Linked DNA regions of Sediminicoccus sp. KRV36. The protein of the gene in region 1 binds, or shares a complex with, the protein of each later gene. Links are inferred from orthologs where the notes say so. Each region holds a gene or a part of one and is shown on either strand. Other genes may lie near its edges.

Evidence for each region.
Region 2: the proteins of mfd (region 1) and uvrA are in contact, whole or in part, in a crystal structure (PDB 4DFC), measured with the Escherichia coli proteins. The link is inferred for Sediminicoccus sp. KRV36 from one-to-one orthologs.

The regions. Positions count from the first base shown.
Region 1 is NZ_CP085081.1:3,198,291-3,204,558, forward strand. What follows is about bases 2,000-6,268. They hold mfd (transcription-repair coupling factor), read right to left. Parts: upstream 5,884-6,268; coding sequence 2,200-5,883; downstream 2,000-2,199. Other genes in these bases: LHU95_RS15140 (tripartite tricarboxylate transporter substrate binding protein), read right to left, coding at 2,000-2,120; LHU95_RS15150 (succinate dehydrogenase assembly factor 2), read right to left, coding at 5,880-6,194; recG (ATP-dependent DNA helicase RecG), read left to right, coding at 6,205-6,268. Also shown: LHU95_RS15130 (AI-2E family transporter), read right to left, coding at 1-439; LHU95_RS15135 (DsbA family oxidoreductase), read left to right, coding at 483-1,142; more of LHU95_RS15140, read right to left, coding at 1,149-1,999. UniProt on the Escherichia coli protein: Couples transcription and DNA repair by recognizing RNA polymerase (RNAP) stalled at DNA lesions. Mediates ATP-dependent release of RNAP and its truncated transcript from the DNA, and recruitment of nucleotide excision repair machinery to the damaged site.
Region 2 is NZ_CP085081.1:3,609,715-3,615,237, reverse strand. What follows is about bases 1-3,524. They hold uvrA (excinuclease ABC subunit UvrA), read right to left. Parts: upstream 3,147-3,524; coding sequence 201-3,146; downstream 1-200. Other genes in these bases: ssb (single-stranded DNA-binding protein), read left to right, coding at 3,294-3,524; LHU95_RS17050 (hypothetical protein), read left to right, coding at 1-174. In the rest of the region: more of ssb, read left to right, coding at 3,525-3,785; gyrA (DNA gyrase subunit A), read left to right, coding at 3,986-5,523. UniProt on the Escherichia coli protein: The UvrABC repair system catalyzes the recognition and processing of DNA lesions. UvrA is an ATPase and a DNA-binding protein. A damage recognition complex composed of 2 UvrA and 2 UvrB subunits scans DNA for abnormalities.

The sequences.
Region 1 (6,268 bases):
TGGTACCTGCATAGGGCCGCAGCGCCTGGATCAGATGCGAGGTATCGCCGGCGAAGGCCTGCCACCATTCATTCAGATAGCTGCCAACCACCGGAATTAGCAGGAACGTGGCCGAGAGATCGGGCAGGCCCTCGCTGAAAATCCGCTCGATCCAGTTGCGGATGCCATCAATATCCTCGCGCTGCACCGGCGTCGCGAAGATCAGCGGCAGGCCGATCAGCAGGAATTCGGCGGTGACCATGACGCCCGCCGCCGAACTGCGGCCAAGCTTCATCCGGTCCGTCAGGGCGCGATAAGCCGGCCAGGTGCAGAAGACCAGGATCACCGCCCAGAGCAAGGCCGAGATGAAGGGCCTCAGTACCAGGAAACACCCCGCCGCCAGGGCGAACGCCGCCAGCAGGCCGACCAGCCGCGCCAGTTGTTCCTTCGTCTCCATCATCCACCCTTTGCCCAGATCCGCAGGAAGACTGTAGCATGGTCAGGTGAATATCCTTGCACCACCCCAGCCGCGGCTTTCCGTCGAGATCGTCTTCGATCTCGTCTGCCCTTGGTGCTATCTGGGCATCCGGCGGCTGATGCGCGTGCTGACCGAGCGGCACGACCTCCAGCCCGACCTGCATTGGCGCCCCTTCCTGCTGAACCCCGAAATCGCACCCGGCGGAATCCCGCGGCAGGATTGGCTTGCGCGCAAGTTCGGCGGAGAGGATCGGGCGCGGCGGCTGCATGGCACCATCACCGATCTCGGCCGCGCCGAGGGCATCGAGTTCCGGTTTGACCTGCTGCGCCGCATCCCAGCCAGCCTGGATGCCCATCGCCTGTTGCGCTGGGCCGGCCGCCAGGCCTCGGTGGATCGCCTGGTGGAGCGGCTTTTCGCGGCCTATTTCTGCGAGGGGCTGGATATCGGCCAGAACACCACCCTGGCCGCGCTGGCTGGGGAGGAAGGCTTCGATTCGGCCGCCGCGCTGCGCTTCCTGGGCGGCGCTGGCGAGACGGAGTGGGTGCATCTGGAAAACCTCCGCGCCCATCGCCTCGGCATCAACGGCGTGCCCTGCTTCCTGGTGGATGGCGAGCATGCCATCGCCGGCGCGCAGGAGGCCGAGGTGCTGGAACGGCTGATCGAAGTGGCGCTGGCCGCCGGCTGAGGCAGACTACTCCACCCGCGCCCCGCTATCCCGCGCCGCCTGCGCCCAGATCGGCGCATCCCGCCGCAACTGGCTCGCGAAATCCTCGGGGCCGAGCCCAGTGAGCAGCAGGCGCATCGCCGCCAGTCGCTCCCGCCCCTGTGCTGTGCGGATCACGCCCAGCACGGCATCGGCGAGGCGCTGGATGATGGCGGGCGGGGTGCCAGCCCGCATGACCAGACCGTTGAAGCCCAGGATTTCCAACCCGCCCGCGAAGCCCAGCTCCTGGAAGGTTGGCACATCCGGCAGCGGTGCAATGCGTTGTGTCCCGGTCACCGCCAGGGCTTTGAGGCGCCCATCCGCCACCTGCGGGATGCTGACCGCCTCGTCATTGATGGACATGAAGGCGTGCCCTGCCAGCACGTCCTGCACCGCCGCAGCCGAGCCACGATACGGCACATGGGACATCCGCACGCCCGCCGCCTTTTCCAGCATGGCGCCATAAAGATGCGACGCGGAGCCGATGCCGAAGGAAGCATACGACAACTCCCCCGGCCGCTGCCGCGCGAGAGCGAGCAGTTCCGCCAGGGAATTGATCCCGCGATCGGGCCGCACCGTCAGTACCAGTGCGGCCGTGCCGAATTGCACAACAGGGGCCATGTCCCGGAAGGTGTCATAGGGCGGCCCTGGATGGATCACCGGATTGATCAGCGTGGTCGAGGCATTCACATAGAGCACGGAATAGCCATCGGGGGGCGCCGCCAGCACCGCCTGCGTGCCGATGATGCCCTGCGCGCCCGCACGATTCTCGACGATGATGGGCTGCGGCAGGACCGTGCGCAGCTGTTCGGCCAGCCAGCGGGCCACAACGTCGGTCTGGCCGCCGGGCGGATAGGGGGCGACGAGGCGGATCGGGCGGTCGGGCCAATGGCCCTGTGCGAAAGCCGGGGTTGCGGCTGCCAGGGCCAGCCCCGGAAGGGCACGGCGATGAAGCATCATGGGCATTCCTCCAGGGAGCCTCTCAGGGCTCCTCCGGGCGGAGGCTAGCGCTGCTGATCCGGGAATTCCCGCAAAATCGTCACGCTGCCTTTGCTTGCTCCACCACGCGCACCAGATTGGCCACCAAGCCGCGCGCTGCCTTCACCCGTGCGTCGAAGGGCAATTCCCGCAGCAAGGCCAGCTTGTGGTCCGGCCGGAGTGACACCAGCCCCTTCTGCGCCGAGACCCAGGCGACCAGCCCGGCCGGATTGGCGAAGCGGTTCTTGTGGAAGGCGATCACCACGCCCTTCGGCCCGGCATCCACCTTCTCCACCCCCGCAGCCCGGCATTGCAGCTTGAGGCCCACCACCTGCAGCAAATTCTCGACCTCCACGGGGATTGGCCCGAAGCGGTCGGCGAATTCGGCGGCGATCGCCTCCACCTCGGCATCCGTCTCCAGCGCGCCGATACGGCGATAGAGCCCCAGGCGCACGGGCAGTTCCTGCACATAGGTCTCGGGGATGAGCACGGGCAGGCCGAGGTTGATCTGCGGCGTGAATTTCCCGTCCGCCTCGCGTGAGCGCTTGGCGCCGGCGCGCAGATCGGCCACCGCCTCTTCCAGCATTTCCTGATAGAGCTCGATGCCGACCTCGCGGATCTGGCCGGATTGCTCCTCGCCCAGCAGATTGCCGGCGCCACGGATGTCCAGATCATGGCTTGCCAGCGTGAAGCCGGCGCCGAGATTATCCAGCGTCTGCATCACCTCCAGCCGCTTCTGAGAGGTGGGGGAAAGCCGGTGATGCGGCGGCCAGGTGAGATAGGCATAGCCCCGCTGCTTGCCGCGTCCCACGCGCCCGCGCAGCTGATAGAGCTGACCCAGGCCGAACATGTCGGCCCGGTGGATGATCAGCGTGTTGACCGCAGGCATGTCGAGGCCGGATTCCACGATATTGGTGGCCAGCAGGATATCGTATTTGCCATCGCCGAATTCGGTCATCACCTGCTCGAGTTCGGTCGGCGCCAGGCGGCCATGCGCCTGCACCACCCGCGCCTCGGGGGCGACTTCGGTGAGGCGCTCGGCCATCTTGGCCATGTCCTCGATGCGCGGCACCACCACGAAGATCTGGCCGCCGCGGAAGCGCTCGCGTTGCACCGCCTCACGCAGCACCAGGCTGTCCCAGGGCATGATGAAGGTGCGCACCGCCAACCGGTCCACTGGCGGCGTCGCGATCACGCTCATCTCCCGCACGCCTGAAAGCGCCAGTTGCAGGGTGCGCGGAATGGGCGTTGCGGTCAGGGTCAGCACATGCACGCCGGCTTCGAGTTCCTTCAGCCGTTCCTTGTGCTTCACGCCGAAATGCTGCTCCTCATCCACGATGACGAGGGCGAGATTGTCAAAGCCGATGGTCTTGCCCAGCAGCGCATGCGTGCCGACCACGATATCCACCGAGCCATCCGCCAGGCCCGCCTTTACCGCCGCCGCATCCTTGGCCGTCACCATGCGCGAGAGCTGCGCCACCTTCACCGGCAGGCCCCCAAAGCGCGCCGAAAACACGCGATGATGCTGGCGCGCCAGCAGCGTCGTCGGCACCACCACCGCCACCTGGCTGCCGGACATGGCGACGGTGAAGGCGGCGCGCAGCGCCACCTCCGTCTTGCCGAAGCCGACATCGCCGCAGATCAGCCGGTCCATGGGCTTGCCCGCGGCCAGATCCTCCAGCACGTCGGCGATGGCGCGGGCCTGATCATCGGTTTCGATGTAGGGGAAGCGCGCGCAGAATTCGTCCCAGGCGCCCTCGGGCGGGGCCATCATCGGCGCCTCGCGCGTCTGGCGTTCCGCGGCGATGCGGATCAGCGCGCCCGCCATATCGGCGATGCGCTGCTTGGCCTTGGATTTGCGCGCCTGCCAGGACGCACCGCCCAGCTTGTCGAGCGCGACACCGCCCGTCTCGCTGCCAAAGCGGGACAGGATCTCGATGTTCTCGACCGGGACAAACAGCTTGTCATTGCCATCATAGATCATGCGCAGGCAATCATGCGGCGCACCGCTCACTTCGATGGTGGCCAGCCCATCATAGCGGCCAATGCCGTGGTCCTGATGGACCAGAAGATCGCCCACTTCGATTTGCGTGGCATCCGCGATGAATTGATCGGCGCGCTTTTTGCGGCGGGCTGGGCGCGCGATGCGCTCGCCCAGCAGATCCTGCTCGGCGGTGATCGAGAGTTTTTCGGCGGTGAAGCCTCGCTCCAGGCCCAGAATTCCAACGCCGACCACACCGGGTGACAGCCGCTGGAACTGGTAGAAATCGTCCACTGGCTCGGCCGCCACGCGATTCTCGCGCAGCAGGGCCACCAGGCGCTCGCGGGAGCCCCGCGTCCAGGCGGCCAGCATGGGCTGCCGGCCGCGCCCGCGCTCAGTCTCGGCGTGGGCGGCATAGGCGGAGAACAGGTTTTCCCCAGCCTGGCGGATTTCGGTGAAAAGCCGCCCAGCCCGGCCGCCGGCGTCAAACCCCTCGGCGCCCTCAGGCTTGTGGAAGGGCGAGAAGTTGAATTGCCGGCCCTGGGCCAACATGGCCCCCCAGCCGGCGCGGTCGAGGTAGAGGCGGCCCGGGGGCGCCGGGCGATACGGCACTTCGCCCTCGCTGATACGGGCGGGAATGCGCCGGGCTTCATAGTGGTCCTGGATCATCTCCAGCCTGGCCGAAAGCGCTTCCTCGGCCTGGGAATCGAGGCTCACGGAAGCCCCGGGCAGATAGTCGAGCAGCGTTTCCATCGTCGCGTGGAACAGCCCGGCCCAATGCTCCATGCCCGGGTGGCGGCGTCCTGCGCTGATGGCGGCATACAGCGGGTCTTCCGCTGCCGCATTGCCAAACAACTCCCGATAGGCGGAGCGGAAACGCTCGATCGAGGCAGGGTCCAGGAACACCTCGCCCACCGGACGCAGGGTCAGCCGTTCGACATGGGCGCCGCTGCGCTGCGTGCCGGTATCCAGCCTGCGGATGCTCTCGATCTCATCGCCGAAGAGATCGAGGCGGAGCGGCTCCGCCTCGCCCGAGGGGAAGAGGTCCAGGATGCCGCCGCGCACGGCGTATTCACCCGGCTCCATGACGGTGCCGGTGCGGTTGTAGCCATTGGTTTCCAGGAAGGCCGTGATCCGCTCGATGCTGGTGCGCCCGCCCTTGCGCAGCAGCAGCGCCGAATCGGCGAAGGCGGTGCGCGGCGGCACGCGCTGGATCAGCGCATTCACCGTGGTCAGCACGATGCGCGGACGCGTCGGTGGCGCGGTGAGTTCGGCCAATGTGGCCACGCGTTCGGCGATCAGCTCGGGGTTGGGCGAGACACGGTCATAGGGCAGGCAGTCCCAGGCCGGCAGGCGCAGGATCTCCGCCTCGGGCATGAAGAAGGCCAGCGCATCGGCCATGCGGGCCATGCGGGCATCATCGCGGCAGACATGCAGGACGGGTTCCTGCGTCTCGGCGCGGCGCTGGCGGAGAAGAAGCGCGTCATAGCCCTCAGGCGCGCCATAGACGTTGAGACCCTGCGCAGCACCCCGCTTGCCGCTGCGCTCCGCTCCGCGATCGGACGCGTCGTCGCCCGGCCGATTCACGCTGCGCTCCGCTTCGCGATCGGACGTGTCACCGCCCGGCCGATTCACGCTGCGCTCCGCTTCGCGATCGGACGTGTCACCGCCCGGCCGATTCACGCTGCGCTCCGCTTCGCGATCGGACGCGTCACTGCCCGGCCGATTCACGCTGCGCTCCGCTTCGCGATCGGACGGATTCACTTCAAATGATCCGGCTTGCCCGCGCCGGGCGCGGCACTCTCGGCGGCGATCCGGTCCAGCAGGGGGCCGCGCGCATCCAGGGGAATCGGACGGCGGCCGGAGAGCCAATCGGCCAGATCCACATCCGGCAATTCCATGATGGCATCCAGCTCGTCCAGTTCGGCAGCCGTCAGGCTCGCGATATGCCGGCGCACAAAGCCGCCGAACATCAGGTCGCACTCCTTGGTGCCGCGATGCAGCGCGCGGAACAGCATCCGGCGCTGGCGATGGGAGAGCTCGGGGGCTTCGTCAGGACTCGTCACACGAGGCATATAGGGGGTTGTGAACCCGAGTGTCAGCCTCTCGAACCTGTTTGAACCGCTCGAAACCCTGCCGGGGGTCGGGC
Region 2 (5,523 bases), 410 kb from region 1 along the record:
CGTATCGTGACGTTGAACTCCGCCATCGCCGGGGTCCTGCCGAATTCCGAAGGCAGCCTGTTCTGCGTGACGGCATCATCCGTGCTGCGGCCGATCACAGGCGTCTACCGCCAGACCAGCGTGAATGCACCGGGCGGCGTGTCCTACGGCGCGACCTTGCGCTGCCCTGCCTGATCTTCGCGGCAGCGGCCCGGGGGGGGTTATGCCTTGCGCGCGCGCTTCGCTTTTGCCGCTACGGGTCCATGCCGTGCCAGGATGGGCTTGAGAAAGCGCCCCGTATGGCTCTCGGGGTTGGCCGCGATATCCTCCGGCGTGCCGGAAGCTACCACGCGCCCCCCGCCCTCACCGCCTTCGGGGCCGAGGTCGAGCACCCAATCGGCCGTCTTGATGACCTCCAGATTATGCTCGATCACCACCACAGTGTTCCCGGTATTCACCAGCGCGTGCAGCACATCGAGCAGCTTGCGCACATCCTCGAAATGCAGGCCGGTTGTCGGTTCATCCAGAATGTAGAGCGTGCGGCCGGTGGCGCGGCGCGAAAGCTCCTTGGCGAGCTTGATGCGCTGCGCCTCGCCGCCCGAAAGTGTCGTCGCCTGCTGGCCGAGATGGATGTAGCCCAGCCCCACCTCCTCCAGCATGCGCAGCTTTTCGTGGATGCTGGGCACGGCCGAGAAGAACTCGCGCCCCTCCGTCACGGTCATGTCCAGCACATCGGCGATGGACTTGCCGCGGAACTTCACTTCCAGGGTTTCGCGGTTGTAGCGCTTGCCCTTGCAGGTGTCGCAGGTGACGTAGACATCGGGCAGGAAGTGCATCTCGATCTTGATGACGCCGTCGCCCTGGCAGGCCTCGCAGCGGCCGCCCTTCACGTTGAAGCTGAAGCGGCCGGGCTTGTAGCCGCGGCCGCGTGAATCCGGCAGCTCGGAAAACCAGTCGCGGATCGGGGCAAACAGGCCGGTGTAGGTGGCCGGGTTGGAACGTGGCGTGCGGCCGATGGGCGACTGGTCAATATCAATCACCTTGTCCACCAGCTCGATCCCCTCGATGCGCTGGTGCGGTGCCGGCACGACGGAGGCGCCCATCAGCTTGCGCGAGAGGCCGTTGAACAGCGTCTCGATCACCAGCGTGGATTTGCCGCCGCCCGAGACGCCGGCGACGGCGGTGAAGGTGCCGAGCGGGAATTCGGCGGTCACGTCCTTCAGGTTGTTGCCCGTGGCCCCCACCACGCGCAGCAGGCGCTTCTTGTCGAAGGCGCGGCGTTGCGCCGGCATCGGGATTTCGCGGCGCCCCGAGAGATAGGCGCCGGTCAGGCTGTTGGGGTCGGCCGTGACTTCCTCGGGCGTGCCCTGGCTGACCACGGTGCCGCCGGCCTTGCCCGCACCAGGGCCGATATCCACCAGGTAATCGGCGCTGCGGATCGCATCCTCGTCATGCTCGACGACGATGACGGAATTGCCGATGTCGCGCAGCCGCCGCAGCGTCACCAGCAGGCGTTCATTGTCGCGCTGGTGCAGGCCGATGCTGGGCTCATCCAGCACATAGAGCACGCCCGTCAGGCCGGACCCGATCTGCGAGGCCAGGCGAATGCGCTGGCTCTCGCCGCCCGAGAGCGTGGCGCTGCTGCGCGAGAGCGAGAGATAGTCGAGCCCCACATCGTTGAGGAACTGCAAACGGTCCTCGATCTCGCGCAGGATGCGGCGGGCGATCTCCTGGCGCTGCGGTGTCAGCGTCGGCATCACGGCGCCGAACCAGTCCCGCGCACGCCGGATCGACAGCGCCGAGGCCTCGCCGATGTGGCAGCCCGCGACCTTCACGGCCAGGGACTGCGGCTTGAGGCGATGGCCATGGCAGACATGGCAGGGGCGATCGGCCTGGTAGCGCGCCATATCCTCGCGCACCCAGGGGTTGTCGCTTTCGCGGAAGCGGCGTTCCAGGTTCTTGATCACGCCCTCGAAGGGCTTTTGCACCTCATAGGCGCGCAGGCCGTCCTTGTAGCGCAGCGTGACGGGCTCGGTGCCGGTGCCGTGCAGGATCGCGTTCTGCGCCTCGGGCGGCAGCTCCTCCCAGGGCTTTTCCATGCCGATCTTGAGGTGCTTGGCGAGGCTGACCAGCGTCTGGTCATAATAGGGGCTGCTGGCATTGCCGGCCCAGGGGACGATGGCGCCCTCCTTCAGGCTCAGCGCCGGGTTGGGGATGACGAGTGCCGGGTCGAAGAAGCTTTCCGTGCCCAGGCCGTCACAGGTGGGGCAGGCGCCCTGCGGCGAGTTGAAGCTGAACAGCCGGGGCTCGATCTCCTCGATGGAGAAGCCCGAGACGGGGCAGGCGAATTTCTGGCTGAACACGGTCCGCTCGCCGCCATCGGCGTCGGCGCTGGCGCCGCCAGAAACGGTCTCGGCATAGGCAATGCCATCGGCCAGCGCCAAGGCTGTCTCGAAGCTGTCCGCCAGGCGCTGCGCCAGACCGTCCCGCACCACGACGCGGTCCACCACCACGTCAATATCGTGCTTCAGCTTCTTGTCGAGCTTCGGCGCCTCGCTGATCAGAGTGAGGGTGCCGTTGATCTTCACCCGCTCAAAGCCGCGGCGCTGATATTCCGAGAGCTCCTTGCGGTATTCGCCCTTCTTGCCGCGAATCACCGGGGCGAGGATCAGCAGCCGCGTTCCCTCGGGCATGTTCATCACGCGGTCCACCATCTGGCTGACGGTTTGCGCTTCGATCGGCAGGCCCGTCGCGGGCGAATAGGGCACGCCCACCCGCGCCCAGAGCAGGCGCATATAGTCGTGGATTTCCGTCACCGTGCCGACGGTGGAGCGCGGATTGTGCGAGGTGGTCTTCTGCTCGATGGAAATCGCGGGTGAAAGCCCCTCGATGCTGTCCACATCCGGCTTCTGCATGAGTTGCAGGAATTGCCGCGCATAGGCGCTGAGCGATTCGACGTAGCGCCGCTGCCCCTCCGCATAGATCGTATCGAAGGCGAGAGAGGATTTGCCCGAACCCGAAAGCCCGGTCAGCACCACCAGCTTGCCGCGTGGCAGGTCCAGATCCACCGATTTAAGATTATGCTGGCGCGCGCCGCGAATCCGGATGAGGTCAGCCTTGGGCGGCCCCGCTTTGGCCAGTGGGGCAGGGGGCGCGTCGCGCGGCATGGAAAGCACTCCGGGGGATAATGTTCGCGTTGTGTTCTGGGCGGTTTTGCACCATATCGTGGGGGAGTGCAAAGCCGAGGGCCGGGGCTGGCCCGGCCTCTTGGGAAAAGCTAGGTTCCGACACCGATTTGCAAGGAGGCTTGGCCCATGGCCGGCATCAATAAGGTTATTCTTCTGGGGCGCCTTGGCAAGGATCCCGAGGTGCGGAACTTCCAGAATGGCGGCAAGGTCGTGAAATTCGGCTTGGCGACCTCGGAGCGCTACAAGGACCGCGAAGGCAATCAGCAGGAACGCACCGAGTGGCATGACGTCGAAATCTACAATGACCGGCTGGGCGACGTCGCGGAGAAGTACCTGAAGAAGGGCAGCGAGGTTTACATCGAAGGCCAGATCGAGACGCAGAGCTTCACCGACAAGGACGGCAATGAGCGCAAGACGAAGCGCATCGTGCTCCGCCAGTTCCGCGGCGAATTGCAGCTGGTCGGCGGCCGCGCCTCGGGTGGCGGCGATATGGGCGAGGAACGCAGCTATTCCGGCGGCGGCGGTGAGCGCAGTTCGGCCCCGGCGCGGGCAGGCGCGCCGCGCGCGGGGTGGGATTCGGGGAAGAAGCCGGATATGGATGATGATATTCCCTTCTGAGGGATTGCGAGGGGCTTTGCCCCCCTCGCCCCCCAGCAGGGGACCAGTCCCCTGCACCCCATTTGTTGAAGGTGCAGGAAACTAAGTTTCCTGCCGGGGTCCAGGGGCAGAGCCCCTGGCCTTAAACCCAGGACCAAGATTCTTTGAGCGACGAAATCCCCAAGCCCCTGGACGTGGCCCCCATCGCCCTCGAAGAGGAGATGCGCCGCTCCTACCTCGACTACGCGATGTCCGTCATCGTCAGCCGCGCGCTGCCCGATGTGCGCGATGGCCTGAAGCCGGTGCATCGCCGCATCCTGTTTGCCATGCATGAGGCCGGCTACACGCCGGACAAGCCGCACCGCAAATCGGCCCGCGTGGTGGGTGACGTGATGGGCAAGTATCATCCGCACGGGGACAGCGCGATCTATGACGCCATGGTGCGCATGGCGCAGGGCTTCTCGATGCGCGTGCCGCTGGTGGATGGCCAGGGCAATTTCGGCTCGATGGATGGCGACCCGCCGGCGGCCATGCGCTACACCGAGGTCCGCCTCGCCAAGGCCGCCGGCGCGCTGCTGGAGGGCATTGACGAAGACACGGTGGATTTCACGCCGAACTACGACGAAAGCGCCAATGAGCCGCGCGTCCTGCCGGCCGCCTTCCCGAATTTGCTGGTGAATGGCGCGGGCGGCATCGCCGTCGGCATGGCGACCAACATCCCGCCGCACAACCCGACCGAGGTGATTGACGCCACGCTCAAGCTGGTGGCCGAGCCAGAGACGACGCTCGAAGAGCTGATGGCCATCATCCCCGGCCCGGATTTCCCGACGGGTGGCATCATCCTCGGCCGTGCCGGCATCCGCTCGGCCTTCGAGATGGGGCGCGGCTCCATCCCGCTGCGCGCCGATTGCGTGATCGAGGAGATGAAGGGCCAGCGCCAGGCCATCATCGTCAACGAAATCCCCTACCAGGTGAACAAGTCGGTCCTGATCGAGCGCATCGCCGAACTGGTGCGCTCCAAGCTGATCGAAGGCATCACCGACCTGCGCGATGAGAGTGACCGCTCGGGCCTGCGCATCGTGATCGAGCTGAAGCGCGAAGCCGTGGCGGAGGTGGTGCTGAACCAGCTCTACCGGATGACCTCGCTGCAGATCAGCTTCCCGGTGAATTTCCTGGCACTCAACGGCGGCCGCCCGCAGCAGATGGGCATCCGTGACGCGCTGCTGGCCTTCATCGCCTTCCGCGAGGAGGTGATCCTCCGCCGCTCGCGCCATCGGCTCATGAAGGCGCGGGAACGCGCGCACAACCTGGTGGGCCTCGCCATCGCGGTCGCCAATATCGACGCGGTGATCCGCCTGATCCGCGAGAGTGCGGATGCGGCCTCGGCCCGCGTGGCGCTGATGGCGCGGGACTGGCCGGCGGCCGATGTCGCCCCCCTGGTGGCGCTGGTGCAGGATGAGGGCAATGAGCTCTCGCCCGAAGGCACCATGCGCCTGACGGAAGCCCAGGCGCGCGGCATCCTGGAACTGCGCCTGCAACGCCTGACCGGGCTTGAGCGCGAGAAGATCGACGCGGAACTCAAGGAAGTCGGTGCCCGCATCGTGGAACTGCTGGAAATCCTCTCCAGCCGCCCGCGCCGCATGGAGGTGATGACCGAGGAGTTGCTCGCCGTTCGCGCCACGCTGCATTCGCCGCGGCTGACGCGGATCGTGGATTACGCGGCCGATATTGACGATGAGAGCCTGATCGCGCCGGCCTC